Regions from separate parts of the Enterobacter wuhouensis genome, predicted to be linked through region 1. Evidence: predicted binding sites of a transcription regulator. Region 1 holds the regulator's gene; the other holds the start of a gene.
The links. The regulator PhoB, encoded in region 1, activates phosphate uptake and scavenging genes when phosphate is short. The targets are predictions, from matches to a motif close to CTGTCATAAAACTGNCNNAT.
Positions count from the first base shown of each region.

Region 2: the regulator PhoB is predicted to act here: its motif matches at 5,697-5,716, upstream of pstS (phosphate ABC transporter substrate-binding protein PstS).

Region 1 covers NZ_CP142124.1:1,102,690-1,118,749, forward strand. The annotation lists gene rdgC (recombination-associated protein RdgC) at 1-749, opposite strand, end outside; gene mak (fructokinase) at 873-1,778, shown strand; gene sbcC (exonuclease subunit SbcC) at 1,958-5,089, opposite strand; gene sbcD (exonuclease subunit SbcD) at 5,086-6,291, opposite strand; gene phoB (phosphate response regulator transcription factor PhoB) at 6,478-7,167, shown strand; gene phoR (phosphate regulon sensor histidine kinase PhoR) at 7,189-8,484, shown strand; gene brnQ (branched-chain amino acid transporter carrier protein BrnQ) at 8,894-10,213, shown strand; gene proY (proline-specific permease ProY) at 10,295-11,668, shown strand; gene malZ (maltodextrin glucosidase) at 11,808-13,625, shown strand; gene VPX56_RS05320 (peroxiredoxin) at 13,681-14,283, opposite strand; gene acpH (ACP phosphodiesterase) at 14,411-14,992, opposite strand; gene queA (tRNA preQ1(34) S-adenosylmethionine ribosyltransferase-isomerase QueA) at 15,085-16,060, shown strand, end outside.
Region 2 covers NZ_CP142124.1:4,795,811-4,811,870, reverse strand. The annotation lists gene adeP (adenine permease AdeP) at 1-120, opposite strand, end outside; gene yieH (6-phosphogluconate phosphatase) at 286-951, shown strand; gene phoU (phosphate signaling complex protein PhoU) at 1,032-1,757, opposite strand; gene pstB (phosphate ABC transporter ATP-binding protein PstB) at 1,771-2,544, opposite strand; gene pstA (phosphate ABC transporter permease PstA) at 2,592-3,482, opposite strand; gene pstC (phosphate ABC transporter permease PstC) at 3,482-4,441, opposite strand; gene pstS (phosphate ABC transporter substrate-binding protein PstS) at 4,568-5,608, opposite strand; gene glmS (glutamine--fructose-6-phosphate transaminase (isomerizing)) at 5,886-7,715, opposite strand; gene glmU (bifunctional UDP-N-acetylglucosamine diphosphorylase/glucosamine-1-phosphate N-acetyltransferase GlmU) at 7,953-9,323, opposite strand; gene VPX56_RS22880 (right-handed parallel beta-helix repeat-containing protein) at 9,668-11,764, shown strand; gene VPX56_RS22875 (F0F1 ATP synthase subunit epsilon) at 12,068-12,487, opposite strand; gene atpD (F0F1 ATP synthase subunit beta) at 12,508-13,890, opposite strand; gene atpG (F0F1 ATP synthase subunit gamma) at 13,917-14,780, opposite strand; gene atpA (F0F1 ATP synthase subunit alpha) at 14,832-16,060, opposite strand, start outside.

The DNA of each region.
Region 1 (16,060 bases):
GAGCCGTCGTCGCACATCACGAACTGAATACGCTGCTGCCAGTCGAGCGCCAGTTTCGTGACCACCTTGCCCGCTTCAATGTGCACGGCGATCTCATCGCTGACCAGATCCTGCTTCTTCGCACGGATCACGCCGCCGTCTTCCAGCAACGCTTTCAGCTCCGCTTCGTCGAGGATCTGGAAGCCCTGCGCTGCCGTTCCGCTGCGCACCCATTCGGTCAGGGTCAGCTCAATCGGCGTTTCCAGCGCCAGCGGTACCACCGGTAAAGAACCGAGGCTCTTGCGCAGCAGGGCCAGCGTATCTTCTGCTTTCTTGGCGCTGGCGCAGTCCACCATGATCAGCCCGTTGACGGTGTCGATCCACATCATGGTCTGGCTGAAGCGGCTAAAGGCGCGCGGCAGCAGCGAGTGCAGCACTTCATCCTTCAGAGAGTCTTTTTCCGTCTTCTTCAGTTTACGGCCCTGCTCTGCTTCCAGCTTGAAGATTTTCGCCTCAAGCGCCTGCTTAACCACAGGCGTTGGCAGGATTTTCTCTTCCTTGCGGGCGCAAACGATGATTTGACCCGTGCTGCTGGCGTGGGTCAGTGCATCGCTTTGTGAACCCATTGGCGGAACCCAGCCGGTTTTCGCCATATCCTGGCTACCGCAAGGGGAAAAGCTATAGGCGGCTAACTGTTTTTCCATCTCTTCAGCGCGCAGCGAAACGTCGCGGCTGAGACGGTAAACCATCAAATTTTTGAACCACAGCATGATAATTTCCACGGCCTTGTCGTTAAATCAGCGGGCATGATAACGAATTGTCGCATCGCTTGCATTGCTAATCGGGAAGCGTGCTTCTACTCTGTTGATAATCAAAATAATGAGGAGAGTCTTGTGCGTATTGGGATTGATTTGGGCGGCACCAAAACAGAAGTCATTGCGCTGAGCGAGCGGGGAGAGCAGCTGTTCCGCCACCGCCTGCCCACGCCGCGCGATGATTATCACCAGACTATCGAGACCATTGCCCGGCTTGTTGAGATGGCAGAGCAGGCGACGGGGCAGACGGGTACCGTCGGAATGGGCATTCCCGGCTCGATTTCTCCCTATACCGGCGTGGTAAAAAACGCCAACTCCACCTGGCTGAACGGTCAGCCGTTTGATAAGGATTTAAGCAAACGCCTGAACCGCGACGTGCGTCTTGCCAACGACGCTAACTGCCTGGCGGTATCGGAAGCCATCGACGGTGCGGCGGCAGGGGCGCAGACCGTTTTTGCGGTGATAATCGGCACCGGCTGCGGCGCGGGCGTGGCCTTCGGCGGACGCGCCCACATTGGCGGTAACGGCACCGCTGGCGAGTGGGGGCACAACCCGCTGCCGTGGATGGATGAAGATGAGCTTAAATACCGCGCGGAAGTGCCGTGCTACTGCGGAAAGCAGGGCTGTATCGAGACGTTTATCTCCGGCACCGGCTTTGCCACCGACTACCACCGTCTGAGCGGCCAGCCGCTCAAGGGCAACGAAATCATGCGCCTGGTCGAAGAACAGGACCCGGTCGCCGAGCTGGCCCTTAGCCGCTACGAAATGCGGCTGGCGAAATCCCTGGCGCACGTGGTGAACATTCTCGATCCGGACGTGATTGTGCTCGGCGGTGGGATGAGCAACGTTGACCGGCTGTACGCCACGGTGCCAAACCTGGTGACGCAGTGGGTCTTTGGCGGCGAGTGCGAAACCCCGATCCGCAAAGCGGTGCACGGGGATTCCAGCGGCGTGCGCGGCGCAGCGTGGTTATGGCCGGAATAAACGCAAAACGGCAACTTGCGTTGCCGTTTTTAATGTTTGTACCCTCTCCCCGTGGGAGAGGGCCAGGGTGAGGCAAGGTAAAAGCAAAACAGCAACGTATGTTGCTGTTTTTGATGTTTGTACCCTCTCCCTGTGGGAGAGGGTCAGGGTGAGGGCATCAGACCGCACCCTCCCACCATTCACCCCACCGCAAACTCCTTATCCAGCCTGCTGTACCCCAGCCCGTTAATTTTCTTCACCTTAATCTGCACCGGAATGCGCTCTTTCATCGCCTCAACGTGGCTGATAACACCGATGGTTTTCCCGGTGGCGTTCAGCGCGTCGAGCGCATCCAGCGCCGTATCCAGCGTTTCGCTGTCGAGCGTGCCAAAACCCTCATCCAGGAACAGGGAATCAATCCGCGTTTTATGGCTCACCAGATCGGAAAGGGCCAGCGCCAGCGCCAGGCTCACCAGGAAACTCTCGCCGCCTGAAAGCGTGCGGGTGTCGCGTACCGCATCCGCCTGCCAGGTATCGACCACCTCCAGCTCCAGCGCGTCGCTGACCTTACGCTGCAGCAGATAACGGCCATGCAGGCGGTTAAGCTGCTGGTTGGCGAGCCACACCAGATTGTCGAGCGTCAGCCCCTGGGCAAATTTACGGAATCGATCGCCGGTGCTGGAGCCAATCAGCGAATTCAGATAGCCCCAGTCCTCGGCCTGGCGGGTGGCGTCTTCGATTTGCTGCATAAGCGCCTGCTGATGCAGACGGTTATCGCTGTCCTGCTTCAGCTGCTGGCGGATCTCACCCTGGCGAGTGGTGTTCTCCCGAAGCCGCTGTGCCAGCTGCTGCAGCTGGCTTTGCAGGGTATGCAGATCGGCCTCCAGCGTGTGCGGACGCTGTGCCTGATGCGCCTGCAGCTGCTGATTAGCCTGGCCGGAAAGGGCCGCGGCCTGCTGTATCTGGTTTTCCAGCGATTGTTTAAGCTGTTCGAGGTGGCGAATTGCGTCGTCATCCAGCAGCGCGGCAAGGAACGCGTCCCGATCGGCAAAGCAGCTCGCCGAGAGCGCCGCGGTGAACTGCGTCTGCGACTGCTGCAGCCGCTCTTGCTCCAGCGTTTCCTGCTGATGCTGCGCGGTGAGCTGGCTCTGTAGCGACACGCATTCGTCGTGCACGTCGCGCCAGCCGTCCGGAATGGCCGGTTCGGCCTCTTCGCCGCGCGTTTCCGGAAGCGTGTCGAGCAGCGGCTTCAATGCGTTTATGCGTTCCAGAAGCACGCCGTGCTGCGTTTGTTTCTCCTGCCACTGCGCAAATTCCGCTTCGCGGGCGTGCAGCCAGGCGGCTTCATTACCGTCTTCAGGTACGTTAAGCGATAGCGAGAGCAGGGTGTGTTCCAGCGCCTGGCGAGCGTTCGTCAGCTGCTGCTGATACTGTCGCTCCTGCGCTTCCTGCTCATTTAACTGGTTTTGCAGGGTGAGACGTTGGCTGAGCTGATAAAGCTGACGCTCGTACTGTTCCTGCTCGTTCATCCACGGCGTGATATCTTCCTGAATATTCAACGCGATGTTCAGGGAAGCGCAGGCTTCCATCCACTCTTTAGTGAGTGCTTGCTCTTCCTGAGAGAGAGTCTGCGCTTCGTCCGTCTCGCGCTGGATCTGCTGAGTCAGGGCATTAACCTGTCCCAGCACCAGCAGGCCTTCCTCTTTAAGCGCGGCGACCTCTTTTTCCAGGGCATCACGGCGGCGCTGGTTATCCGTCAGCTCAAGCGACTGGTATTGCTCAACGGCGGGGTGCTCGCTGGAGCCGCACAGCGGACAGGGTTTGCCTGCCTCAAGCTGCGAACGGTAGTTCTCCAGCTTTTTAATCGTCGCTTCGCTTTCGCACAGGGCCTTCAGGTCCAGATAGTGCTGGTGTTTCTCTTTGTACTGCTGGCGGCGCAGCGCCAGCGTTTCATTGAGTTTATTTTGATCGGCCTGGGCCTTCTGCACGCTTTCACCGCTCTGGCGCAGGCGCTTTTGCAGCGGCTGATAGCGGGCATGCAGCGACGTTAGCCGCTGGCGCAGCGTGCGTGACCGGGACTGCTGCTCCATGGCCGCGTTGACCTCATCCGCCGTCAGCGTCAGCGCATTTTCCGGCATCTCGGCCAGCCTGTTGCGTAATTCACTCATCCGCGCAGCAAGCGAGGCTAACTGCGTTTTATCGCGATTAAGCTGCGAGAGCTGGGCGCGCCAGCCGGCAATCTCCTGCCCCAGCAGGCGATAGCGCTCGTGCTCCGCCAGCCACTGCGCCAGCGCCGTCAGTTCGGTCTGAAGCTGCTCATGATTCCGCTGGGCGGTATGACGGATCCGCGCGCGCAGTGCGGTTTTGGCCTGTAAGCGAGTATTTACTTCGATAATTCGCTGCTGGGTTTGCGTCAGACGCGCGGTTTGCCCCTGATGGTGCTCCCAAAGCGGTCGAAGCTGGGCAGCGGGCAGAGCGAGCTGGAGCTTTGCCAGTTCTGGCGCAGCGTTCGTCAGCGCCTGCTGCGCCTGCTGCTGCATCGCGGAGACGCGCTGTTGCTCAAGCACGAGCTCATCATGGCGCGTAAGCCACTGAAAATCTTTCTGTTGGTTTTGCTGCTGAACCAGCAGGGTTTTCTCTTCGTCAGTAAGTGCCTGCAAACTTTGCTGTAACTGCTGCTGTTGCTCTTCGCTCAACAGCACGACGCCCGCCGCCTGCGCCTCGCACTTTTCAAGCACGCTGCGTGCGGCTTTGTGTTTTTCAAACACCATGGCGGAAATCTGGCCGTAGATCTCGGTGCCGGTCAGCTCTTCCAGCAGCTCGGCGCGATCGCTCGGCCTGGCATTAAGGAAGGCGGCAAACTGTCCCTGTGAGAGCAGCATTGAGCGGGTAAAGCGGCCGTAGTCCAGCCCGGTGAGCGTCGCGATTTGCTCCAGTTTATCCGTGACCTTGTCGGCCAGGATCTTGCCGTCTTCGCAGCGCGCCAACTCTACGCGCGGTGCTTGTAAGTTCCCGTCCGGCTGGTTGCGGGCGCGGTTCTGGCTCCAGAAGGCGCGATAGGCAACGCCTTTTACCTCAAATTCCACTTCCGCCAGGCACTCGGCGGTGTCGCGCGTCATTAGGTCGTTTTGCGCCTGCGACACCTTCTGCAGACGCGGCGTTTCGTGATAAAGCGCCAGACAGATGGCGTCGAGCAGGGTGGTTTTACCTGCCCCGGTCGCGCCGGTGATGGCAAACAGACCGTTGCTGGCAAAGGGCTCGGCGGTAAAGTCGATCTTCCACTCGCCCTTGAGTGAGTTGAGGTTCTTCAGACGCAGGCTCAGAATTTTCATGCGTTTTCTTCCTCGTCATTGAGCGCGTGCAGGGTAAGCGCAAAGAGCTCGGTAAGCCTTTTGCGCTTCACGTCGTCAATCTCTTCCTGGGATAGCCGACGCTCAAATACCTCTTCAACGCTGAGCTCGCTAAGCGTTTCACGCTGTGCGCTTAACAGAATTTTCTCGCGCTGTTCCCGGCTGCGGCGCACCAGTAAAACCTCCACGGGGAGGTCTTCCGTCAGCGCCTGAATTTTCCGCTGCATATCGTGCAGGTAGTCGTCGGTCGTGATTTCGATATCCAGCCAGACGGGCGGAACCTGCTCGGCACCACGCCACTGTTCGAGCTGCTCAGTGATGGCCGCCAGATCGCCTTTTAGCACCGCCAGCGGCTGGGTGACGGGCACCTCCAGCGTCTCAACGGCGCTGAGTTTGCCCTCGCTAAAGCTCACCAGGTGCACGGATTTTGCTTTGCCGGTTTCATCAAAGCTGAGCGAGACAGGCGATCCGCAGTAGCGAATGTGCTCGCAGCCGCCGATGATTTGCGCCCGATGAATGTGCCCGAGCGCGATATAGTCGGCGGCCGGAAAGTTTTGCGCCGGAAAGGCGTCCAGCGTACCGATATAGATGTCACGTACGGCGTCACTTTTACTGGCCCCGACGGTGGTGAGATGCCCGGTCGCAATCACCGGAATCGGCTGGTCGCCTCGCAGGGCGCAGGCATCGGCATGCTGCTGGTGATAATAGTCGGTGATGGCCTGTAACAGATGCTGTTGTTTTTCGCCGCCGGACAGTCCCGCCTGGCTTTGCACGATATCGCGCGGGCGCAGGAAGGGAACTGGGCACAGCACCGCACCCGGCGTGCCGTCGCGTTTTTTCAGGATCTGCGGCGCGTGTCCGGCGCTGGCGACCACGGTAGTATTGAGAAAGGCCAGAATGTCGCGCGACTCATTGAGCGTCGCCACGGAGTCGTGGTTGCCAGCAACAATAACCAGATGACAGCCCGTTTGCTGCAGATTCACCACGAAGCGGTTATAAAGCTCGCGCGCATAGCTCGGCGGCGAGCCGGTATCAAAGATGTCACCCGCCACGATAATCGCGTCAACCTCGCGAGACTGGGCCGTGTCCAGCAGCCAGTTCAGGAACGCTTCATGCTCAGCAGCGCGGCTTTTGCTGTAAAAGTTTTGACCCAGATGCCAGTCCGAGGTGTGAAGTATGCGCATAACAGATCCGTGGCAAAAAATGGTGGAGGGGATTATAAACTTTCAGGGGGCGGAAAATAACCGCTGTAATAAAACAACAGTTTGCCATTTATAGTGGTACTGTTTTTCATAAATCTGTCATAAATCTGACGCATAATGACGCCGCATTACAAACTTGTAACTTAATAAGATAAGACAGGGCAAAGTATGGCGAGACGTATTCTGGTCGTAGAAGATGAAGCTCCAATTCGTGAAATGGTGTGCTTCGTGCTCGAACAAAATGGCTTCCAGCCGGTTGAAGCGGAAGATTATGACAGCGCGGTGAACCAGCTGAATGAACCCTGGCCCGACCTGATTCTGCTGGACTGGATGTTGCCCGGCGGCTCTGGTCTGCAGTTCATCAAACACATCAAGCGTGAAGCGATGACCCGCGATATTCCGGTGGTGATGCTCACGGCGCGCGGTGAAGAGGAAGATCGCGTGCGCGGTCTGGAAACCGGCGCGGACGATTACATCACCAAGCCGTTCTCCCCGAAAGAGCTGGTCGCCCGCATCAAAGCCGTGATGCGCCGCATTTCCCCGATGGCGGTGGAAGAGGTGATCGAGATGCAGGGCCTGAGCCTTGACCCCACCTCACACCGGGTGATGACGGGCGAAAATCCCCTCGATATGGGGCCTACCGAATTTAAACTTCTGCACTTCTTCATGACCCATCCGGAACGCGTCTACAGCCGCGAGCAGTTGCTGAATAACGTCTGGGGGACTAACGTCTATGTCGAAGACCGGACGGTTGACGTCCATATTCGCCGCCTGCGTAAAGCGCTGGAACTGAGCGGCCACGATCGCATGGTGCAGACGGTCCGCGGCACGGGTTATCGTTTCTCAACCCGTTTCTGAACAATGACAGGAGTGTGACGCGTGCTGGAACGTCTGTCATGGAAAAGGCTCGTCTTTGAACTGATCTTATGCTGTATTCCGGCCTTCATTCTGGGGGCCTTTCTTGGACATCTGCCCTGGTTTTTGCTGGCATCGGTTACGGGATTACTGATCTGGCATTTCTGGAACCTGCTGCGCCTTTCCTGGTGGCTGTGGGTTGACAGAAGTATGACGCCTCCGCCGGGAAGCGGGAGCTGGGAGCCGCTCTTATACGGTCTGCACCAGATGCAGATGCGTAATAAAAAGCGCCGCCGCGAGCTGGGAAGCCTGATCAAGCGTTTCCGCAGCGGCGCGGAGTCGCTGCCGGATGCGGTCATTCTGACCACAGAAGAAGGGACCATCTTCTGGTGTAACGGCCTGGCACAGCAGCTTCTTGGCCTGCGCTGGCCGGACGATAACGGACAGAACATCCTCAACCTTCTGCGCTATCCGGAGTTCACGCTGTATCTGAAAAAGCGTGACTTTACCCGCCCGCACAATCTGAAGCTCAATAATGGCCGGCACCTGGAAATTCGCGTGATGCCCTACAGCGATCGGCAGTGGCTGATGGTGGCGCGCGATGTAACCCAGATGCACCAGCTGGAAGGGGCGCGGCGTAACTTCTTTGCCAACGTTAGCCACGAGCTGCGCACGCCGCTGACGGTGCTTCAGGGCTACCTGGAGATGATGCAGGAGCAAACGCTGGAAGGGGCGCCGCGCGAGAAAGCGCTGCACACCATGCGTGAGCAAACGCACCGGATGGAAGGGTTGGTTAAGCAGCTGCTTACGCTTTCGAAAATTGAGGCAGCGCCTTCGCTCGCGCTGACTGACACCATCGACGTGCCGATGATGCTGCGGGTTGTTGAGCGTGAAGCGCAGACGCTCAGCCATAAAAAACACGAGCTTACCTTTGAGGTTGATAACAGTCTCAAGGTGCTTGGCAGCGAAGATGAGTTGCGCAGCGCTGTCTCCAATCTGGTGTATAACGCGGTGAACCATACGCCGGAAGGGACGCATATTCGGGTGCGCTGGCAGCATACGTCGACGGGCGCGGAATTTAGCGTTGAGGACAACGGGCCGGGCATTTCCCCAGAGCATATTCCACGCCTGACCGAGCGCTTTTACCGTGTGGATAAAGCGCGATCCCGGCAGACAGGAGGGAGTGGCCTGGGGCTGGCGATTGTGAAACATGCCGTGAACCACCATGAAAGCCGTCTTGATATACAGAGCACGGTGGGGAAGGGAACCCGCTTTAGCTTCGTCATCCCGGAACGATTAATTGCCAAAAAGATCGCCTGACGGCAGGCGTGTCATTTTACCTTTCCACAGGCCAGCGCACGCTGGCCTGTTTGCTTTGCGGTCAAGCGAAACGCGAGTGAATTTTATACGGTTGATGCTTTTTTGTTCGCATGATTAGCCATGCGTTTTTCTTATAACTGGCGTATTATGCTGGTCTGTATTTTCATGCTGGCATATTGTTCTGGTTTTACGATCCCTCCTTGCCTTTAAACGTTATAAGCGTTTAAATTGCCCCCCATATACTGTCAGACCGACTGTATTTGCGTGGTAAATCGAAAAACTATTCTTCGCCACGCCAGGACGGGAGCATATCCCGCTGAAATTGAGTAAATTTTCCGCTGTATTGTCCCGCGAGGGATGGCGAAATTCTCAACGTTTTCAACACCACATCCACAGGCAGTAAGGTTTTATGACCCATCACTTAAAATCGCGTGACATCATCGCGCTGGGCTTTATGACATTTGCGCTGTTCGTTGGCGCAGGTAACATCATTTTCCCTCCAATGGTTGGCTTACAGGCGGGTGAACACGTCTGGACCGCCGCGTTTGGTTTCCTGATTACTGCCGTGGGCCTGCCGGTCCTCACCGTTGTTGCGCTGGCGAAAGTCGGCGGCGGCGTGGACAGTCTCAGCACCCCGATTGGCAAAGTGGCTGGCGTTCTGCTGGCGACCGTCTGCTATCTGGCCGTTGGCCCGCTGTTTGCGACTCCGCGCACGGCGACCGTCTCCTTCGAAGTGGGGATCGCTCCGCTAACGGGTGACGGCGCGATGCCGCTGTTTATCTACAGCCTGGTGTACTTCGCGATCGTGATTCTGGTTTCCCTCTATCCTGGCAAGCTGCTGGATACCGTGGGTAACTTCCTGGCTCCACTGAAAATCGTCGCGCTGATCGTGCTGGCGGTTGCCGCTATCGTCTGGCCAGCCGGTCCTATCAGCACGGCGATGGATGCGTACCAGAACGCGGCCTTCTCTAACGGCTTCGTTAACGGCTACCTGACCATGGATACGCTGGGCGCGATGGTGTTTGGTATCGTTATCGTTAACGCCGCGCGTTCTCGCGGCGTGACCGAAGCGCGCCTGCTGACCCGCTATACCATCTGGGCTGGCCTGATGGCCGGTGTTGGCCTGACGCTCCTGTATCTGGCGCTGTTCCGCCTGGGCTCTGATAGCGCAACGCTGGTTGACCAGAATGCGAACGGTGCGGCTATCCTGCACGCTTACGTTCAGCACACCTTTGGCGGTGCGGGCAGTATGCTGCTGGCCGTGCTGATCTTCCTGGCGTGTCTGGTGACGGCGGTTGGCCTGACCTGCGCTTGCGCAGAGTTCTTTGCCCAGTATCTGCCGCTCTCTTACCGCACGCTGGTGTTTATCCTCGGCATCTTCTCTATGGCGGTGTCGAACCTCGGTCTGAGCCACCTGATCCAGGTCTCTATTCCGGTGCTGACGGCCATCTATCCGCCGTGCATCGTGCTGGTGGTGCTGAGCTTTACCCGTCCATGGTGGAACAACGCGTCGCGAATTATTGCGCCAGCCATGTTCATTAGCCTGATTTTTGGTATCCTTGACGGAATTAAAGCATCGGCCTTCGCAGAAATCCTGCCCGCCTGGACACAGCGTCTGCCGCTCTCCGAGCAGGGCCTGGCCTGGCTGATGCCTACCGTTGTTGCGCTGGTTCTGGCGATTATCTGGGACCGTGCTGCAGGGCGTGAGGTTGCATCGAACGCCCATTAATCAACGGCAGCAAACTGTTTAACCACGGGGCTTAAGGCCCCGTGGTTTTTTGTTTTTTTCGTGTTGAATGGCAAGATTTAAATGGAAAGCACTAACAAACTTAAACGTGGGCTAAGCACGCGCCACATCCGCTTTATGGCGCTGGGCTCTGCTATCGGTACCGGCCTTTTTTATGGCTCGGCAGATGCCATCAAAATGGCCGGTCCAAGCGTGCTGCTGGCCTATATTATCGGCGGCGTGGCGGCCTATATCATCATGCGCGCGCTGGGTGAGATGTCGGTTCATAACCCGTCCGCCAGCTCTTTCTCCCGCTATGCGCAGGAAAACCTGGGCCCGCTGGCCGGCTTTATCACCGGCTGGACCTACTGCTTTGAAATCCTGATAGTGGCGATTGCCGACGTGACCGCGTTTGGGATTTATATGGGCGTGTGGTTCCCGGCGGTGCCGCACTGGATATGGGTGCTGAGCGTGGTGCTGATCATCTGCGCCGTCAACCTGATGAGCGTGAAGGTGTTTGGTGAGCTGGAGTTCTGGTTCTCGTTCTTCAAGGTCGCGACCATTATCATCATGATCCTCGCCGGTTTCGGCATCATCATCTGGGGCATCGGTAACGGCGGCCAGCCGACCGGCATCCATAACCTGTGGAGCAACGGCGGCTTCTTCAGCAACGGCTGGCTCGGCATGGTGATGTCGCTGCAGATGGTAATGTTCGCCTACGGCGGCATCGAGATCATCGGCATTACCGCCGGTGAAGCGAAAGACCCGGAGAAATCCATTCCGCGCGCCATTAACTCCGTGCCGATGCGCATTCTGGTGTTCTACGTGGGGACGCTGTTCGTGATCATGTCCATCTACCCGTGGAACCAGGTCGGCACCAACGGCAGCCCGTTTGTACTGACCTTCCAGCATATGGGCATCGCCTTTGCCGCCAGCATTCTGAACTTTGTGGTGCTGACCGCGTCGCTTTCCGCGATCAACAGCGACGTGTTCGGCGTAGGCCGTATGCTGCACGGCATGGCGGAGCAGGGCAGCGCGCCTAAGGTGTTTGCCAAAACCTCACGCCGCGGAACGCCGTGGGTGACGGTCGTGGTGATGACCGTGGCGCTGCTGTTCTCGGTCTACCTGAACTACATCATGCCGGAGAACGTCTTCCTGGTGATTGCGTCCCTGGCGACCTTCGCGACGGTGTGGGTGTGGATCATGATCCTGCTTTCGCAAATTGCGTTCCGCCGCCGTCTGTCGCCGGAAGAGGCCAAAGCGCTGAAGTTCAAAGTGCCGGGCGGCGTGCCGACGACCATCGTCGGCCTGATCTTCCTGGTCTTTATTATTGGCCTGATTGGCTACCATCCGGATACCCGTATCTCTCTGTACGTGGGCTTCGCGTGGATCGTCCTGCTGCTGGTGGGCTGGATGTTTAAGCGCCGTCGCGACCGTCAGCTGGCAGAAGCGCAGTAATCTTTTTTCTCCCTCTCCCTGTGGGAGAGGGAATTTTGCCTCATCCTCCTTTCTCCTCCCCCAATAATCCCGAACGTGATGAGCTATCCTTAACCACCCTGTGGCAAGGTGACGTCAATTTCATCAAAGGGGATTCGTGATGTTAAATGCCTGGCACCTTCCGGTTGCCCCGTTTGTTAAGCAAAACAAAGACAACCTTGTGATCACGCTCTGGCTGGCGGGGGAAAATCAGCCTGAACGCGTGACGCTCCGCGCCGAAATCGATAATGAAGAAACGTCGCTCAAGATGCATAAACAGCGCAGCCAGCCGCAGCCGGGCGTGACGGCGTGGCGGGCGAATATCGACCTGCGCAGCGGGCAGCCGCGCCGCCGTTACGGCTTCAAGCTGCTGTGGAACAACCGTCAGCTGTGGTTTACCCCGCAGGGGTTCAGCCGGTTTCCCCCTGCGCGGCTGGAGCAATTTGCCGTCGACTTCCCGGACAATGGGCCGCAGTGGGTTAACGACCAGGTGTTTTACCAGATTTTCCCGGACCGCTTTGCGCGCAGCGAAAAACGCACTGCCGCTCAGGACAAGGTCTATTACCACCATGCGGCCGGTCATGACGTCATCCTGAAAAAATGGGATGAACCGGTGACCGCCCAGGCCGGTGGCTCAACCTTTTACGGCGGCGATCTCGACGGCATCAGCGAAAAACTTCCCTACCTGAAAACGCTCGGCGTGACGGCGCTGTACCTGAACCCGGTATTTAAAGCGCCAAGCGTGCACAAATACGATACTCAGGATTATCGCCACGTTGACGAACAGTTTGGCGGCGATGAGGCGCTGCTGCGCCTGCGTGCGAACACCAAAAATGCGGGCATGCGCCTGATACTGGATGGCGTGTTTAACCACAGCGGCGACTCTCACGCCTGGTTTGATCGCCATAACCAGTCGATGGGGGGCGCGTGCCATAACCCGGACTCGCCGCAGCGCGACTGGTACAGCTTCAACGACGAGGGGCGCGCGCTCGACTGGCTCGGCTATGCCAGCCTGCCAAAGCTCGATTTCCAGTCACCCACGCTCGTGAATGAAATTTACGGCGGGGAGGACAGCATTGTGCGCCACTGGCTGAGTGCGCCGTGGAACATGGACGGCTGGCGTCTGGACGTGGTGCATATGCTCGGCGAAGCGGGCGGGGCGCGAAACAATCTTCAGCACGTTGCGGGCATCACCCGTTCCGCAAAACAGGCTCAGCCGGAGGCGTTTGTCTTTGGCGAGCACTTCGGCGACGCTCGGCAGTGGCTGCAGAACGATGCGGAGGATGCGTCGATGAACTATCGCGGGTTTACCTTCCCGCTGTGGGGATTCCTCGCTAACACCGACATTTCTTACGATCCCAATCATATCGACGCTGAAACCTGCATGGCGTGGATGGACAACTACCGGGCCGGCCTGTCGCACCAGCAGCAGCTGCGGATGTTTAACCAGCTCGATAGCCACGACACCGCGCGCTTTAAATCCCTGCTCGGCAAGGATGTGGCGCGTCTGCCGCTGGCGGTGACCTGGCTCTTCACCTGGCCGGGCGTGCCGTGCATCTATTATGGAGACGAAGTGGGGCTGGATGGGAATAACGATCCGTTCTGCCGCAAAACCTTCCCGTGGGAGCCAGAGAAGCAGGACAAGGTGCTGTTCAGCCTGTATCAGCGCATGGCTACGCTGCGCAAGCAGAATCAGGCTTTGCGCTACGGCGGCTGCCAGGTGGTTTATGCCCACGACAACGTGGTGGTGTTTGCCCGCGTCTACAACCAGCAGCGCGTGCTGGTGGCGATAAATCGGGGTGAGGCCTGTGAAGTGGTGCTGGACGACTCGCCGCTGCTCAACGTGAAGGCGTGGCAGCTGAAGGAGGGCAAGGGCACGATTCAGGAAGGGATACTCTCGTTACCCGCTATTTCCGCCTCCGTCTGGTTCGGGAACTGATCGGCAACAAACAAAAAGGCCCGCATAAGCGGGCCTTTTTCGTAAACCGTGCCGATTACAGGCTGGATACGTTCTCGGACAGGTATTTAGCCACGCCGTCTGGAGACGCGTTCATACCTTCTTTACCTTTTTCCCACTGAGCCGGGCACACTTCACCGTGCTCTTCGTGGAACTGCAGCGCGTCAACCATGCGCAGCATTTCGTCGATGTTACGACCCAGCGGCAGATCGTTCACTACCTGGTGACGTACGATGCCGTTTGCGTCGATCAGGAAGGAACCGCGCAGCGCAACGCCAGCGTCCGGATGTTCGATACCGTAAGCCTGCTGGATTTCGCGTTTGATGTCCGCAACCATCGCGTATTTCACCGCACCGATGCCGCCGTTGTCGACAGGGGTGTTACGCCATGCGTTGTGTACAAATTCAGAGTCGAAGGAGACGCCAACAACTTCTACGCCACGCTTCTGGAATTCTTCGTAACGTTTGTCGAACGCGATCAGCTCGGACGGGCAAACGAAAGTGAAGTCCATTGGCCAGAAGAACAGAACGGTCGCTTTACCGTTGGTGTGCTGTTTGAAGTTGAAGTTTTCAACGATTTCACCGTTGCCCAGAACTGCTGCAGCTGTAAAATCCGGAGCCGGACGAGTTACCAGAACCATATGATTCTCCTGTAGATACTAAGGTTATTTGGAACGCAACGCGGGCCAGTATAGAGAGTGTTCGGGAATAAGACAAAGAGGTGGCGACAATCGTTCAATAAGATTTCACCTATCAATATAAATAGAGTCACAGCTGTTTGTTTTTCGCCTGCGCCATCATGCGCGGATAAAACTGCCAGAATCGCGTTTCCAGCGCATCGTAATGTTCGTCCAGGTCATACCAGGAGTCGCGCAGCGCGTCCAGACGCGGGCGACGGCTCGCCATCCCGTTCAACACGTTCTGAATGAAATCCATCTCGCGGTAGCGCTCCAGCCAGCGTTCGGACCAGAGATAGTTGTTCAGATTCACAAAGCGCGGCGGCGAGTCGGGCAGGATGATCGACACCTGCTGGCGGGCATAGCGCACAAAATCCGGCAAGGGCATCTCCGGCGACAGCTGTTCCCAGTGGCGCGACAGAAAATGATCCCACATTACATCGAGCGTGATCGGCGCAACGCGGCGCGTTTCGGGGCGGAACCAGGCTTTAGCCTCCGTCACCTCCGGCAGGTTATCGGTCAACACGTCGATGCGGCGGTGCATAAAAATCCCGTCGACAACCTCGGGGGAATAGTCCTCCGCGGGGTTACCGCGTACAAAATCGGCCAGCAAATTGCCCGAAAGTGAGCTGTCGGCGAGGTGAGCGAGATGCAGGTGAGCGAGAAAATTCATGCGTTTTATTTGTCCGGAAGCGGCTAGTTGTTGCAGCAAAAGGGTGTGAGCACTAGACTATGCCGCCTGTTTTTAAGTCACGAGTATACGTCATGCGCGTCGCCGATTTCTCCTTTGAACTACCCGAATCCCTGATTGCTCACTATCCCATGCCTGAGCGCAGCAGCTGTCGCTTGCTGTCACTGGACGGGCCTACGGGCGAGCTGACGCACGGTACTTTCACCGATTTGCTCGATAAGCTCAACCCTGGCGATCTGCTGGTCTTTAACAATACCCGCGTGATCCCGGCGCGCCTGTTTGGCCGTAAAGCCAGCGGCGGCAAGATTGAAGTGCTGGTCGAACGTATGCTCGATGATAAGCGTATTCTGGCACATATTCGCGCCTCCAAGGCGCCGAAGCCGGGTGCCGAACTGCTGCTGGGCGATGACGAGAGCATTAAGGCGACCATGACCGCACGTCACGACGCGCTGTTCGAGGTGGAATTCAACGACGAGCGTACGGTGCTCGATATCCTGAACGCCATCGGCCACATGCCGCTGCCGCCGTACATTGAGCGCCCGGACGAAGAGGCCGACCGCGAGCTGTACCAGACCGTCTACAGCCAGAAGCCTGGCGCGGTGGCGGCACCGACTGCGGGCCTGCACTTTGACGAGCCGCTGCTGGAAAAACTGCGCGCCAAAGGCATTGAGATGGCGTTCGTGACGCTGCACGTCGGCGCAGGGACCTTCCAGCCCGTGCGCGTGGACAGCATCGAAGACCACATCATGCACTCTGAATACGCCGAAGTGCCGCAGGAGGTCGTGGATGCGGTGCTGGCGGCAAAAGGCCGCGGCAGCCGCGTGATTGCCGTCGGGACCACGTCCGTGCGCTCGCTTGAGAGCGCCGCGCAGGCCGCGAAAACGGATTTAATCGAGCCGTTCTTTGGCGATACGCAGATCTTTATCTACCCGGGCTATCAGTACAAAGTGATTGACGCGCTGGTGACCAACTTCCATCTGCCTGAATCGACGCTGATTATGCTGGTTTCCGCCTTTGCGGGTTATCAGCATACGATGAACGCCTACAAGT
Region 2 (16,060 bases), 1.1 Mb from region 1:
CAGGAAGGTGGTGAAACCGGCAATCACTTCGGTGCGTGCCGTCGTGCCGTGCTCGCGCAGTTTGAACACGCGCTCAAGCAAACCCTGACCAGATGTCTGGGTAGTGTGTTGTTGACTCATCATCAATTTCCGAACAAGGAGGGAAAATTCGTCGCTATCCTATACCAAAATGCGACAATAGTGGCGGTTACGAGATACTTTTTTCATTGATTTTGCTTATACGGCAACGATTGCGTGTCGTTAAACTGCCGTACGTAAACGTTAAACTTGTTAAAAGGGAAAGGCATGTCCGGAATTGAAGCGGTATTTTTCGACTGCGACGGTACGCTGGTCGACAGTGAGGTCATTTGTTCTCGCGCGTATGTTGCCATGTTCCAGGAATTTGGCATTACCCTCGATCTCGACGAGGTGTTCAAACGCTTTAAGGGCGTGAAGCTCTACGAAATCATCGACATCATTAACCAGGAGCACGGTGTGGATCTGGCAAAAGCGGATCTGGAACCCGTTTATCGCGCCGAGGTCGCACGCCTCTTCGACTCGGAGCTGGAGGTTATTGCCGGCGCAAACGCGCTGCTGGATGCGATGACGGTGCCCATTTGTGTGGTCTCTAACGGCCCGGTCAGCAAAATGCAGCACTCGCTGGGCAAGCTGGAGATGTTGCACCACTTCCCGGAAAAACTGTTCAGCGGCTACGATATCCAGCGGTGGAAGCCCGATCCGGCCCTGATGTTCCATGCGGCGAAAGCGATGAACGTCAACGTGGAAAACTGCATTCTGGTGGATGACTCCGCAGCGGGGGCGCAGTCGGGTATTGATGCGGGCATGGAGGTGTTTTACTTCTGCGCCGATCCGCACAACAGGCCGATCGATCATCCAAAAGTGACGACCTTTACCGATCTGGCGCAGCTGCCAGCGCTGTGGAAGGCGCGCGGATGGAATATTACTCGCTGAGTTTACCTCTCCCCAGGGGAGAGGGAGAAAACCGAATTGTTCCCTCTCCCCATGGGAGAGGGTTAGGGTGAGGGTAAAAATCACTCTTTCGGATCTTTACCCGCCAGCAGCTTGTCCAGCTCGTCGCCGCCCACGTGACGGAAGTCCTGCCCCTTCACGAAGTAGAAAATGTATTCGCAAATATTCTGGCAGCGGTCGCCGATACGCTCGATGGAGCGCGCGCAGAACAGCGCGGTCAGCACGCTTGGGATGGTTCGGGAATCTTCCATCATGTAGGTCATCAGCTGACGCACGATGCCTTCATACTCCTGGTCGACCTTCTTGTCTTCACGGTAGATACGCACCGCTTCGTCAAGATCCATACGCGCAAAGGCATCCAGCACGTCGTGCAGCATCTGCACGGTGTGGCGGCCCAGCGACTCCAGGCTCACCAGCAGCGGCTGGTGCTGCTGGGAAAACTTCTCCAGCGCCGTGCGGCAGATTTTATCCGCTACGTCACCGATACGTTCCAGCTCGGCGATGGTTTTGATGATCGCCATCACCAGGCGCAGGTCGCTCGCCGTCGGCTGACGTTTCGCGATAATGCGCACGCAGGCTTCGTCGATCGCCACTTCCATCATGTTGACGTTATGGTCGCCTTCGATCACGCGCTTCGCCAGCTCGCTGTCCTGGTTATGCATCGCCGTGATCGCATCAGAAAGCTGCTGCTCGACCATGCCGCCCATGGTCATCACCTGGGTGCGGATGCTTTCCAGCTCTGCGTTGAACTGGCCGGAAATGTGTTTATTAAGATTGAGGTTGTCCATGGTTCACTCCAAATCAACCGTAGCGGCCAGTAATATAATCTTCAGTTTGTTTCTTAGCGGGCCTGGTGAACAGCGCGTCCGTATCGCTGAACTCAATCAACTCGCCCAGGTACATAAACGCGGTGTGATCGGAACAACGCGCAGCCTGCTGCATGTTGTGGGTCACGATAACCACGGTGTAATCCTGCTTCAGCTCGGTGATCAGCTCTTCAATACGCCCGGTTGAGATGGGGTCCAGCGCTGAACACGGCTCATCCAGCAGCAGCACTTCCGGGCGAATGGCGATACCGCGCGCAATACACAGGCGCTGCTGCTGACCACCGGAGAGAGAGTACCCGCTCTGGTGCAGCTTATCTTTGGTTTCGTTCCATAATGCGGCCTTGGTCAACGCCCACTGCACGCGCTCGTCCATATCCGTACGGGAAAGCTTCTCAAACAGACGCACGCCAAAGGCGATGTTGTCGTAAATCGACATCGGGAACGGCGTGGGCTTCTGGAACACCATGCCCACTTTCGCGCGCAGCAGGGCGATATCCTGGGCCTGGGTCAGAATGTTTTCGCCGTCGAGGATGATTTCACCCTCGGCGCGCTGCTCCGGATAGAGCGAATACATCTTGTTAAAGGTGCGCAGCAGCGTGGATTTACCACAGCCAGACGGACCGATGAATGCCGTGACCTGGTTCTTCGCGATATCCAGGTTGATATTCTTCAGGGCATGGAATTTGCCGTAGTAGAAGTTCAAATCACGAACCTGAATCTTACCCGGGGCAGTATCAACCATACTCATTGACTCATTTCCTCATTCGACGCCGCGAGCTGCCGCGCCGTAAAAAATTAACCGTGTTTCTTCTTCGCGAAAATGACGCGCGCCAGAATGTTCAGCAACAGTACGCAAAGGGTGATGATCAGCACCCCGGCCCAGGCCAGCTGCTGCCATTCCACGAATGGGCTCATCGCAAATTTAAAGATTGTCACCGGCAGGTTGGCAATCGGCTGCATCATGTCGGTGCTCCAGAACTGATTGGAGAGCGACGTAAACAGCAGCGGCGCCGTTTCACCCGCAATACGCGCAACGGCCAGCAGGATGCCGGTCATAATCCCGGAGATTGACGCTTTTAGCGTAATCGCGGAGATCATCTTCCATTTCGGCGTGCCCAGTGCGTAGGCCGCTTCGCGCAGGCTGTCCGGCACCAGCTTCAGCATGTTTTCGGTGGTTCGGATAACAATCGGCACCTGCAGCAGCGCCAGGGCAATCACCCCCGCCCAGCCGGAGAAGTGCTGCATCTGCGCCACCACCACGGTGTAAACGAACAGACCGACAACGATAGACGGTGCGGACAGCAGAATATCGTTGATGAAGCGAATGACTTCAGCCAGCCAGGATTTACGTCCGTACTCCGCCAGGTAGATACCCGCCATGATGCCGAGCGGGGTACCGAAGACCGTCGCCCACAGGATCAGCAGGCCGCTGCCCGCGAGGGCATTCGCCAGGCCACCGCCCGCCGTGTTCGGCGGCGGCGTCATTTCGGTGAACAGCGCCAGCGACATTCCGTCGATGCCGCGAACCACCGTCGAGAACAGGATCCACACCAGCCAGAACAGACCGAATGCCATCGTCCCCATTGAGAGCGTCAGCGCGATACGGTTTTTAATGCGGCGCTTTGCCTGCATTTTGCGGCGGGATTCCGCCAGCTCGGTGGTGTTTTGCATGTCGAGAGTCGCCATTAGCGTGCCCCCTCATTTTTAGCAAGACGCATAACCATCAGCTTGGAAATCGCCAGAACGATGAAGGTGATAACAAACAGAATCAGCCCCAGCTCCATCAGCGCCGCAACGTGCAGCCCGGATTCCGCTTCGGCGAATTCGTTCGCCAGCGCAGAGGTAATACTGTTACCCGGCATGTAAAGCGAGATGCTGTCGAGCTGGTAGGTGTTACCAATGATAAAGGTCACCGCCATGGTTTCACCCAGCGCGCGACCTAACCCCAGCATGACGCCCCCGATCACCCCATTTTTGGTGAACGGAAGCACGATGCGCCAGATAACTTCCCAGGTGGTGCAGCCGATGCCGTAGGCCGACTCTTTCATCATCACCGGGGTTTGTTCGAAGACATCGCGCATAACCGCCGCAATGTACGGAATAATCATGATGGCGAGGATCACGCCAGCCGCCAGAATACCGATACCGAATGCCGGGCCTGCGAACAGCGCGCCTACAAACGGAATGGCAGAAAGCACGTTACCCACCGGCTCTTGGAAGTAGGTGGCGAACAGCGGAGCAAAGATGAACAGGCCCCACATGCCGTAAACGATACTCGGAATGGCTGCCAGCAGTTCGATGGCGATGCCAAGCGGGCGTCGCAGCCAGCCGGGCGCCAGCTCCGTCAGGAACAGGGCAATGCCAAAGCTCACCGGAACCGCAATCAGCAGGGCGATGAACGAGGTCACCAGCGTGCCGTAGATCGGCACCAGCGCTCCAAAGACTTCGTTCGGCGCGTCCCACTCTTTGGTCCACAGGAAGGAGAAACCGAATTTCTGGATGCTCGGCCAGGAGGAGAAAATCAGAGACACGATAATGCCGCCCAGCAGCAATAGCACAATCAGCGCAGCCAGTTTTACCAGCGCGCTGAAAATCATGTCACCTTTTTTACCCGGAGGGTTAAATGCAGGCTTGGTTGCAGCCATAAATCACTCTTCTGTTAAACGCGTTTACGAAATCGCCCGGTGGCGCTGGCGCTTACCGGGCCTACAGCCGGAACCGTAGGGCGGGTAAGCGCAAGCGCCACCCGCCATTTTCGTCAGAATGCTAAATTAATACAATGCCTTACCGCTGCTGTCCTTCACGTTGGTTTTCCATGCAGCACGAATCTGCTCAACCACGCTGTCCGGCAGGCTGGCGTAATCCAGGTCGTTAGCCTGTTTGCCGCCATTTTTGTATGCCCAGTCGAAGAACTTCAGCACTTCTGCACCCTGCTCAGGCTTCTTCTGCTCTTTGTGAACCAGAATGAAGGTGGTAGAGGTGATTGGCCACGCCTCGTCGCCTTTCTGGTTAGTCAGATCCTGCGCGAAGGATTTGCTCCAGTCAGCGCCTTTGGCGGCGTTGGCGAAGTTTTCTTCGGTCGGGCTAACCGGTTTGCCGTCGGCAGATACCAGCTTGGTGTAGGCCAGGTTGTTCTGCTTCGCGTAAGCGTACTCTACGTAACCGATGGAGCCCGGCAGACGCTGTACGAACGCGGCGATACCGTCGTTACCTTTACCGCCCAGACCGGTAGGCCAGTTCACGGTAGAGCCGGCACCGACTTTCGATTTCCACTCTTCGTTCACTTTCGCCAGGTAGCTGGTGAAGACGAAGGAGGTACCTGAACCGTCAGCACGACGCACCACAGCGATGTTCTGTGAAGGCAGCTTAACGCCCGGGTTCAGTTTGGTGATGGCTTCGTCATCCCATTTTTTGATTTTACCCAGGTAGATGTCGCCCAGGGTTTTGCCGTCCAGCACCAGCTCGCCTGATTTCAGGCCAGGGATGTTAACGGCCAGCACAACGCCGCCGATGACGGTCGGGAACTGGAACAGGCCTTCCTGATTCAGTTTCTCATCAGACAGCGGGGCATCTGACGCGCCGAAATCAACGGTATTAGCGGTAATTTGTTTTACGCCACCGGAGGAGCCGATACCCTGATAGTTAACCTTATTACCGGTTTCTTTCTGGTAGGTATCTGCCCATTTGGCATACACCGGCGCAGGGAAGGTTGCACCAGCGCCAGTCAGGCTTGCTGCTGCGAATGCAGAGAAAGCGCTCATCGATAAGGTCGCGGCGACAACAGTTGCGACAGTGGTACGCATAACTTTCATAATGTCTCCTGCAAGGATTTCGTAAATCATTGTTTAAGTGGCTACGATGAGCAAAATAGGACAAACAGGTGACAGATAAATGTACGAATTATGACAGTTTTATGACAACGAAAATTTCACTTAAGAAATAGCAAAACTGTATATATTTATCAGAGAGTTAGATTAAAAGATGACGACAGGATTTCAGTAATATTTTCTTTATGTGACACTGAAAAAATAGCTGAAAATGACGGATTGTCATAAAAAAAGCTCCACCCGAAGGTGGAGCCTGGAAGGATTATTCGACGGTAACGGACTTCGCCAGGTTACGCGGCTGGTCTACGTCGGTGCCTTTGATCAGCGCAACGTGATAGGCCAACAGCTGCAGCGGAACGGTGTAGAAGATTGGCGCAATGACCTCTTCCACATGCGGCATCTCGATGATGTGCATGTTGTCGCTGCTGGCAAAACCGGCATCTTTATCTGCAAAGACGTACAGGACGCCGCCGCGGGCGCGCACTTCTTCGATGTTGGATTTCAGTTTTTCCAGCAGTTCGTTGTTAGGAGCCACAACGATGACCGGCATATCCGCATCAATCAGCGCCAGCGGGCCGTGCTTCAGCTCGCCTGCCGCGTAGGCTTCCGCGTGGATGTAAGAGATCTCTTTCAGCTTCAGCGCGCCTTCCAGCGCAATTGGATACTGATCGCCACGGCCCAGGAACAGGGCGTGATGTTTGTCAGAGAAATCTTCCGCCAGCGCTTCAATGCGTTTGTCCTGAGACAGCATCTGCTCGATACGGCTCGGCAGCGCCTGCAGGCCGTGAACGATATCGTGCTCAACGGAAGCGTCTTCGCCTTTCAGACGCGCCAGCTTCGCCACCAGCATCAGCAGAACGGTCAGCTGAGTGGTAAAGGCTTTGGTGGAGGCCACGCCGATTTCGGTACCCGCCTTGGTCATCAGCGCCAGATCGGATTCACGCACCAGGGATGAACCCGGCACGTTACAGATAGCCAGCGAACCCAGGTAGCCCAGCTCTTTTGACAGACGCAGCGCGGCCAGCGTATCCGCCGTTTCGCCTGACTGGGAAAGGGTGATCATCAGGCTGTTACGACGCACCGCGGATTTGCGGTAGCGGAATTCAGACGCGATTTCCACATCGCACGGCACGCCCGCCAGGGATTCAAACCAGTAGCGAGAGACCATACCGGAGTTATAGGAGGTGCCGCAGGCCACGATCTGAATATGCTCAACCTTGCCGAGCAGTTCGTTGGCGTTTGCGCCTAGCTCGCTCAGGTCAACCTCACCGTGGCTGATGCGCCCGGTCAGGGTGTTTTTGATGGCGTTCGGCTGCTCGTAGATCTCTTTCTGCATGTAGTGACGGTACGCGCCTTTATCGCCCGCGTCGTACTGCAGGTTTGACTCGATCTCCTGACGTTTCACCTGCTCGCCTTTGGTATCGAATACGGTCACGCTGCGGCGCGTCACTTCCGCGATATCGCCCTCTTCCAGGAAGATAAAGCGACGGGTAACCGGCAGGAGCGCCAGCTGATCGGAAGCGATGAAGTTTTCGCCCATGCCCAGACCGATAACCATCGGGCTACCTGAACGCGCTGCCAGCAGCGTGGACGGGTCGCGGGAATCCATGATCACCGTGCCGTAGGCACCGCGCAGCTGAGGGATGGCGCGCAGTACCGCTTCACGCAGCGTGCCGCCCTGCTCCAGCTCCCAGTGCACCAGGTGAGCAATCACTTCGGTGTCGGTTTCTGAGACAAAGGTATAGCCACGCGCTTTCAGCTCTTCGCGCAGCGGTTCGTGGTTTTCGATAATGCCGTTATGCACCACCACAATGTGTTCAGACACATGCGGGTGTGCGTTGCCTTCTGACGGTTCGCCGTGCGTTGCCCAGCGGGTGTGCGCGATACCGGTGCCACCGTGCAGCGCGTGTTCTTCTGCAGCCTGGGCCAGCATCTGCACTTTTCCGAGGCGGCGCAGACGGGTCATATGCCCTTCTGCATCGACCACTGCCAGACCGGCAGAGTCATAGCCACGGTATTCCAGGCGACGTAAACCTTCGAGAAGGATTTCAGCAATATCACGCTGCGCAACTGCGCCAACAATTCCACACATAGTTTTAGATTCCGAATTTAGGCATGATGCCTGCGTTGTCGCTGACCTGTATTTGCCCTTTCCGGGCACCCCGAGCCTTGTAGAGAGTGGGGTTATTTTTATGGGTACTGCCGTTGGGGGGAGGATTATTTTATCCCCTCACCCCGGCCCTCTCCCCAAAGGGGCGAGGGAGAAAACACCGCACCGAACGATCCCCTCTCCCCTGTGGGGAGAGGGTTAGGGTGAGGGGTAAATCCGTTACTTGTTCTTCACCGGGCGTTTCCAGCCCTGCTTGTTGATCTGCGGCACGCGGCTTAACACCAGCTCGTTCTCAGCCACGTCGCGCGTGACGGTGGTTCCGGCGGCAATGGTCACACCGTTGCCCACGGTAACTGGCGCCACCAGCTGCGTGTCAGAGCCGACAAACACGTCATCGCCGATGATGGTTTTAAACTTGTTGGCGCCGTCATAGTTGCAGGTAATGGTTCCCGCGCCGATGTTCACGTTATCGCCAATTTCCGCGTCGCCCAGATAGGTCAGGTGACCGGCTTTAGAGCCTTTACCCAGGCGCGCTTTTTTCATCTCAACGAAGTTACCCACGTGAGCGCCTTCCAGCAGCTCGGCCCCCGGGCGCAGACGCGCAAACGGACCAATGGTGCACGCCGCTTCAAGATGCGCATCTTCCACCACGCTGTACGGGCTGATTTCGCAGTCGTCACCAATCACGCTGTTTTTAATCACGCAGCCGGTGCCAATTTTGACGCGGTTGCCCAGCGTTACGTTGCCTTCAACGATAACGTTAGTATCAATTTCAACGTCGCGCCCGTGAGACAGCGTGCCACGCAGATCGAAACGCGCCGGATCGCGCAGCATCACGCCTGCCAGCAGCAGCTTTTCTGCCTGCTCAGACTGATAAATACGCTCAAGACGAGAAAGCTGCAGGCGGTTGTTCACGCCGTCGGTTTCGCTGACGCGCGCCGGATGAACGGCGGCAATGTCGCGCCCTTCGTGGTACGCCATCGCAATGATATCGGTGATGTAGTATTCACCCTGCGCATTGTTGTTTCTGAGCTGCGACAACCAGCGCTTCATGTCTGCGCCGTTGGCAATCAGGATACCGGTGTTAATTTCCGGGATCTGACGCTGTTCTTCGCTGGCATCTTTATGCTCAACGATGCCGGTCACCTTGCCGTTTTCACGGGTGATACGGCCATAGCCGCTCGGGTCGTCCAGCACCACGGTGAGCAGACCAATGCCACCCTGCGGTTTAGCTTCACGCAGGCGGGTCAGGGTTTCAACAGAGATCAGCGGGACGTCGCCGTAGAGCATCAGGATATCTTCGTCGTCGGCAAAGAACGGGGCGGCCTGCTGCATCGCATGGCCAGTACCGAGCTGCTCGGCCTGAAGTACCCAGTTAAGGTTGTCATCGCGCAGCGTTTGCTTGAGAAGATCGCCGCCGTGGCCGTAGACCAGATGAACCTGCTTCGCGCCGAGTTCATTTGCCGCATCAATGACATGCTGCACCATTGGCTTTCCTGCCAGCGTGTGAAGCACCTTTGGGAGATCGGAATACATGCGGGTGCCTTTGCCAGCGGCAAGAATGACCACGCTCATCGTATTATTCAACATACGCGTCCTGACTGTAATTTGAGTGAGAAGTAAAACCCTTTGACGTTGAAAATTCTACATATTTTGCGTCATAAAATGGAGTGACGCGAAAACGTTCAACATCGGCCATTAATGGCTATTTGAAGATAGTTTTAGGGGCAGAGTAAATCACTTTTGCTCTGGAAAATAGCATTCTTGCGGCAAGTCGCTAACCCACACAATAGCTTAGCTATTTTTTTGGATCATGAATAAAGATCGCTATAAAACAAAACAGCGTTTTATTTACTCAATAGTGTGACACCACAAAAAGAAACAGCGTTTCATTCTGATGATAATGGCGCTCAATTATCACTCAGGAGAATAAGATGAACTATAATATACCTCTGTCCTTAATGATGTGCAGCGCCTTTGCGGCGGGGGCTGCGGAGCAACCCGTCTGGAAAGCCATTGCGTTCGGGCAGTCTACCGACCTGAATTTCTCATCGAACGTGCTGCCGGAAAAAATTGGCGTGAATGACGTCACCGTAGACGGTAAAAAGCTGGCCTCGCAGGATAAGGTTGGCCTGTCAAAACCCGTCACCCTGGAGAGCCGGGGCGGCAAGATTGCGAACTCGCATGACGGATTAACGTTTTTCTACACCGAACTGCCGACGAAAGCGAACTTCGTCTTACAGGCCACCGTTAAGGTGGATCAGTTTGGTCCGGAAAACGGCGCTAAACCCGCAGCTCAGGAAGGCGCCGGCCTCCTGGTGCGCGATGTGCTCGGCGCGCCGCGCCAGCAGCCGCTGAAGGAAGGTTACGAGGAGTTTCCCGCGGCGTCGAACATGGTGATGAACACCATTATGACGCAGGATAAAAAGGACCATCATCGGGTCAAGCTGCAGGCCATAACGCGAGAAGGTATTTCGCATCCGTGGGGGGACGCCGGGGCTGAAATCAAAAAGCAGAGCTATCAGGAAGAGGTGGATATCAGCAAGACGCCCGCGTTCCGTTTAAAGCTGGAACGTACCGATGACGGCTTTATCACCGCCTGGGCGCCTGCAGGCAGCGATGCCTGGGTGAGAAAAAGCGTTCCGCGCGCCGACCTGATTTCCGTGCAGAACAAGGATAGTTACTACGTGGGCTTCTTCGCTTCGCGTAATGCAAAAATCACCGTATCGGATGCGTCTCTTACCACCTCGGCTGCGCATACCGTGGCGTCTGAACCCTGGGAGGCAACGCCTCTGCCGGTTGTTGTCCAGATCGCCTCTGCAAGCAAAAGCGCCATTGAGCACTATCAGGTTCAGGCACGCGCAAACTACGACGGCGTTTTTAGCGTCAGACAAAATGAAGTGGTGATCGGGAGTGATAAACCGGTCAAAGCCGGAGAGATGTACAGCGTTCCCGCCACCCTGACCGAGAGTAATGCATTTAGCCTGACGTTTACGCCCACCAGCGGTGAGGCCGTTCATCAGACGTTTAGCGTTGATAGGATAAGCGGCATGGAAACGTCTGTACTCCACGTTTCACCTGACGGCAAAGCGGACGGGCGGGGTACGCTGGACTCACCGCTGGATTTAGCTACCGCGATCGGCCTGATTGCGCCGGGCGGGAAGATTATCCTCGGTGCGGGCGACTATCCCCGGAGTGCAATCCCGCTGACGGCCAGCGGCAGTCCGGAAAAAATCACGTCACTACAGGCGGAAGGTAAAGCCGTTATTCATGGACTGCTGGTGGACGCAGGCTACTGGCACATTAAAGGGATTGAGGTAACAGACAAAAGCTTGCGTATTCAGGGCAGCCACAACCTGATTGAAAACGTCACGGCTTACCGCAACGACGATACCGGCATCCAGATATCATCCCCGGAAAAAATTGGCCGACCGCTGTGGGCCAGCTACAACCGGGTGATCGATTCTGAATCCTATGCCAATGAGGACCCGGGGAAAATCAACGCCGATGGCTTTGCCGTCAAAATGCGCGTAGGGGAGGGGAACCGGCTGGAAAACTGCTATTCCCATGACAATATCGACGATGGCTTTGACCTGTTCAACAAGATTGAGGACGGGGCCAACGGCGTTGTGACGATCGAGAATTCCATTGCCCGCAACAACACCAGCAACGGTTTTAAGCTCGGCGGTGAAGGGCAGCCTGTGGCGCATGAAGTTCGCAACAGCAAAGCCATTGGTAATCATCTGGACGGTTTCACCGATAACTTCAACCCGGGGGCGCTGGTGGTGGCGAATAACGTCGCGGTGGACAACCTTCGCTTTAACTTTATCTTCCGGCCAAGCCCGTATGGAGATGCATCAACGCAGGGCGTGTTTACCGGCAATAAATCGGTGCGTACGCAGCCCGGCATGTATGACGATGCGGTAGTGGGGAATATTGATAAGTCGAACTATTTTATCGTGAAAGGGAAGAGCGTGAACGAGCGCGGAGAGATGCTGCCAGATGGCGCTTCGCTTATCACACAGCGGTAAGCGCGGCGCCACTCGGCATTCAGCAGATTAGTGGTTGAACGTACCGAAAGAGACGTTCATGTTGCTGAAAAGAGCGATGATCTTGTTGACCAGTTTCATGATGGCATCCTGATTTCTTGAGGTTTATTTTGTGACACACTTCACAAAAAAGGAGTCTACGCCTCATTTTTTAACCGATCAAGGTTTTTGTGATGTAAATCACAAAATATTAAAACACCTTTTCAGTTTCACTTTTCCTGAAACGACGCCATAAAAAAAGCCAGCCTGGTATCCAGACTGGCTTTTGTGCTTTTCAAGCCGGTGTTACATCGCTTTTTTGGTCAACTCGATAACGCGCAGTTTCGCGATCGCTTTGGCCAGCTCCGCAGACGCCTGAGCGTAATCCACGTCACCATGAGAGCTGTTAATGTGCTCTTCAGCCTTACGCTTCGATTCCAGGGCTCGCGCTTCGTCGAGATCCTGTCCACGGATAGCGGTATCGGCCAGAACGGTCACACTGCCAGGCTGCACTTCAAGAATGCCGCCAGAAAGATAGATAAACTCTTCATGACCGAACTGTTTAACGATGCGGATCATACCAGGCTTAATGGCGGTGAGCAGCGGTGCGTGACCCGGGAAAATACCCAGTTCACCTTCACTACCCGTTACCTGGATTTTCTCGACCAGACCAGAGAACATTTGTTGCTCTGCGCTGACGACGTCCAGGTGGTAAGTCATTGCCATATCACCCTCCGATTAAGGCGTTAAAGTTTTTTGGCTTTTTCCACGGCTTCGTCGATGGAACCAACCATGTAGAACGCCTGCTCCGGCAGGTGATCGTATTCGCCTTCCATGATGCCTTTAAAGCCACGGATGGTGTCTTTCAGGGAAACGTATTTACCCGGAGAACCGGTGAATACTTCCGCAACGAAGAACGGCTGGGACAGGAAGCGCTGGATCTTACGTGCGCGTGCTACCACCAGTTTGTCTTCTTCTGACAGCTCATCCATACCCAGGATGGCGATGATGTCTTTCAGTTCCTGGTAACGCTGCAGCAGGGACTGTACGCCACGCGCGGTGTCGTAGTGTTCCTGACCAACTACCAGTGGATCCAGCTGACGGCTGGTGGAGTCCAGCGGGTCAACGGCTGGGTAGATACCCAGAGACGCGATCTGACGGCTCAGTACCACGGTTGCATCTAAGTGCGCAAAGGTGGTTGCTGGTGATGGGTCAGTCAAGTCATCCGCAGGTACGTATACCGCCTGAACGGAGGTGATAGAACCGGTTTTGGTAGAGGTGATACGTTCCTGAAGAACACCCATCTCTTCCGCCAGCGTAGGCTGATAACCTACCGCAGAAGGCATACGACCCAGCAGTGCAGATACTTCAGTACCGGCCAGGGTGTAACGGTAGATGTTATCAACGAACAGCAGAACGTCACGGCCTTCGTCACGGAACTTCTCAGCCATGGTCAGGCCGGTCAGCGCCACGCGCAGACGGTTTCCTGGCGGCTCGTTCATCTGGCCGTAAACCAGGGATACTTTGTCCAGAACGTTGGAGTCGGTCATTTCGTGGTAGAAGTCGTTACCCTCACGAGTACGTTCACCTACGCCCGCAAACACGGAGTAACCGGAGTGCTCGATCGCGATGTTACGGATCAGCTCCATCATGTTTACGGTTTTACCTACACCCGCACCACCGAACAGACCAACTTTACCGCCCTTCGCAAACGGACACATCAGGTCGATAACTTTGATGCCGGTTTCCAGCAGTTCCTGAGAGCTTGACAGCTCTTCGTAGGAAGGTGCTGCGCGGTGGATAGCCCAACGCTCTTCTTCACCGATGTCGCCTTTCATGTCGATTGGTTGACCCAATACGTTCATGATACGACCCAGTGTTGCTTTACCTACCGGGACTTCGATCGGGTGCTCAAGGTCTTTAACTTCCAGACCACGACGCAGACCGTCGGAAGAACCCATTGCGATGGTACGCACGATACCACCACCGAGCTGCTGCTGAACTTCCAGCACCAGGCTCTCGTTACCATTCTGTACCTCAAGAGCATCGTACACGCGCGGTACGGCATCCTGAGGGAACTCGACGTCAACCACGGCGCCGATTACCTGGACAATTTTTCCAGTAGCCATCTTGAATCCTCTACGAATTAACCTGGTTATACCGCGGATGCACCACCGACGATCTCGGTGAGTTCCTGAGTAATGCTGGCCTGACGAGCTTTGTTGTATACCAACTGCAGCTCTTTAATCAGGCTGCCGCCATTGTCGGTCGCGGCTTTCATCGCCACCATACGTGCGGCCTGCTCGCTGGCCAGGTTTTCAACTACGCCCTGATAAACCTGTGATTCAACGTAACGACGCAGCAGGGTATCCAGCAGCGGTTTCGGATCAGGTTCATACAGGTAATCCCAGGCTTTTTGCTTCAACTCATCATCTTCTGAAGCCGGTAACGGCAGCATCTGAGTGATGGTTGGAACCTGAGACATCGTGTTAATAAATTTGTTGCTGACAACGTACAGTCTGTCCAGACGGCCTTCATCGTAGGCCTGCAACATCACTTTAACCGGACCGATCAGTTCGGACAGGGACGGGTTATCACCCATACCGGTCACCTGGGCAACAATATTGCCACCCACGGAGTTAAAGAAAGATACGCCCTTCGAGCCGATCATTGCGATATCGCACTGAACGCCTTTCTCGGACCATGCTTTCATATCCCCCAGCAGTTTTTTGAACAGGTTAATGTTCAAGCCGCCGCACAGACCACGGTCGGTCGACACCACCAGGTAGCCCACGCGCTTAACGTCGCGTTCTTCCAGGTAAGGGTGCTTATATTCCAGATTACCGTTCGCAAGGTGACCAATCACTTTGCGCATGGTATCTGCATAAGGACGGCTGGCCGCCATGCGATCCTGCGATTTACGCATTTTGGAAGCGGCGACCATCTCCATCGCTTTAGTGATCTTTTGCGTGTTCTGGACGCTTGCGATCTTACTACGTATCTCTTTTGCGCCGGCCATGAGCTTCTCCTCAATGCCAGGCGGCCTGTCGTGAGACAAGCCGCCGGACGATTACCAGGACTGGGTTGCTTTGAAGGAATCGAGGATAGCTTTCAGCTTGCCTTCGATTTCATCGTTATAGCCACCGGTCTGGTTGATCTCTTGCATCAGCGGAGCGTGATCACGGTCGACGTAAGCCAGCAGAGCGGCTTCGAAGCTACCGATTTTCGCCAGTTCCACATCTTCGAGGTAACCGCGTTCAGCCGCGAACAGTACCAGGCCCTGCTGAGCAACAGACATTGGAGCGTACTGTTTCTGCTTCAGCAGCTCGGTCACTTTCTGACCGTGGCTCAGCTGTTTACGGGTTGCTTCGTCCAGATCGGATGCGAACTGAGAGAACGCAGCCAGTTCACGATACTGTGCCAGCGCGGTACGGATACCACCGGACAGTTTCTTGATGATCTTGGTCTGAGCAGCACCACCAACACGGGATACGGAGATACCCGGGTTAACCGCCGGACGAATACCGGAGTTAAACAGGTTGGTTTCCAGGAAGATCTGACCATCGGTAATAGAGATTACGTTGGTCGGAACGAACGCAGAAACGTCACCCGCCTGGGTTTCAATGATCGGCAGAGCGGTCAGAGAACCTGTTTTACCCTTCACTTCACCTTTGGTGAAGTTCTCGACGTATTCCGCGTTAACGCGGGATGCACGCTCCAGCAGACGAGAGTGGAGGTAGAATACGTCGCCCGGGAATGCTTCACGTCCAGGTGGACGACGGAGCAGCAGGGAAACCTGACGATAAGCAACAGCCTGTTTAGACAGGTCATCGTATACGATCAGCGCATCTTCACCGCGGTCACGGAAGTATTCGCCCATTGCGCAACCGGCGTATGGCGCCAGGTATTGCAGTGCAGCAGATTCAGACGCGGTTGCCACAACAACGATGGTGTTAGCCAGCGCGCCGTGCTCTTCCAGTTTACGAACCACGTTGGAAATGGTGGACGCTTTCTGGCCGATAGCCACGTACACGCATTTGATGCCGGAGTCACGCTGGTTGATGATGGCGTCGATTGCCATCGCGGTTTTACCGGTCTGACGGTCACCGATGATCAGTTCACGCTGACCACGACCGATTGGGATCATGGCGTCAACGGACTTATAACCCGTCTGAACAGGCTGATCAACGGACTGACGGTCGATAACGCCTGGTGCGATAACTTCGATTGGAGAGAAGCCATCGTGCTCAACCGGACCTTTACCGTCGATTGGCGCACCCAGGGTGTTAACAACGCGAC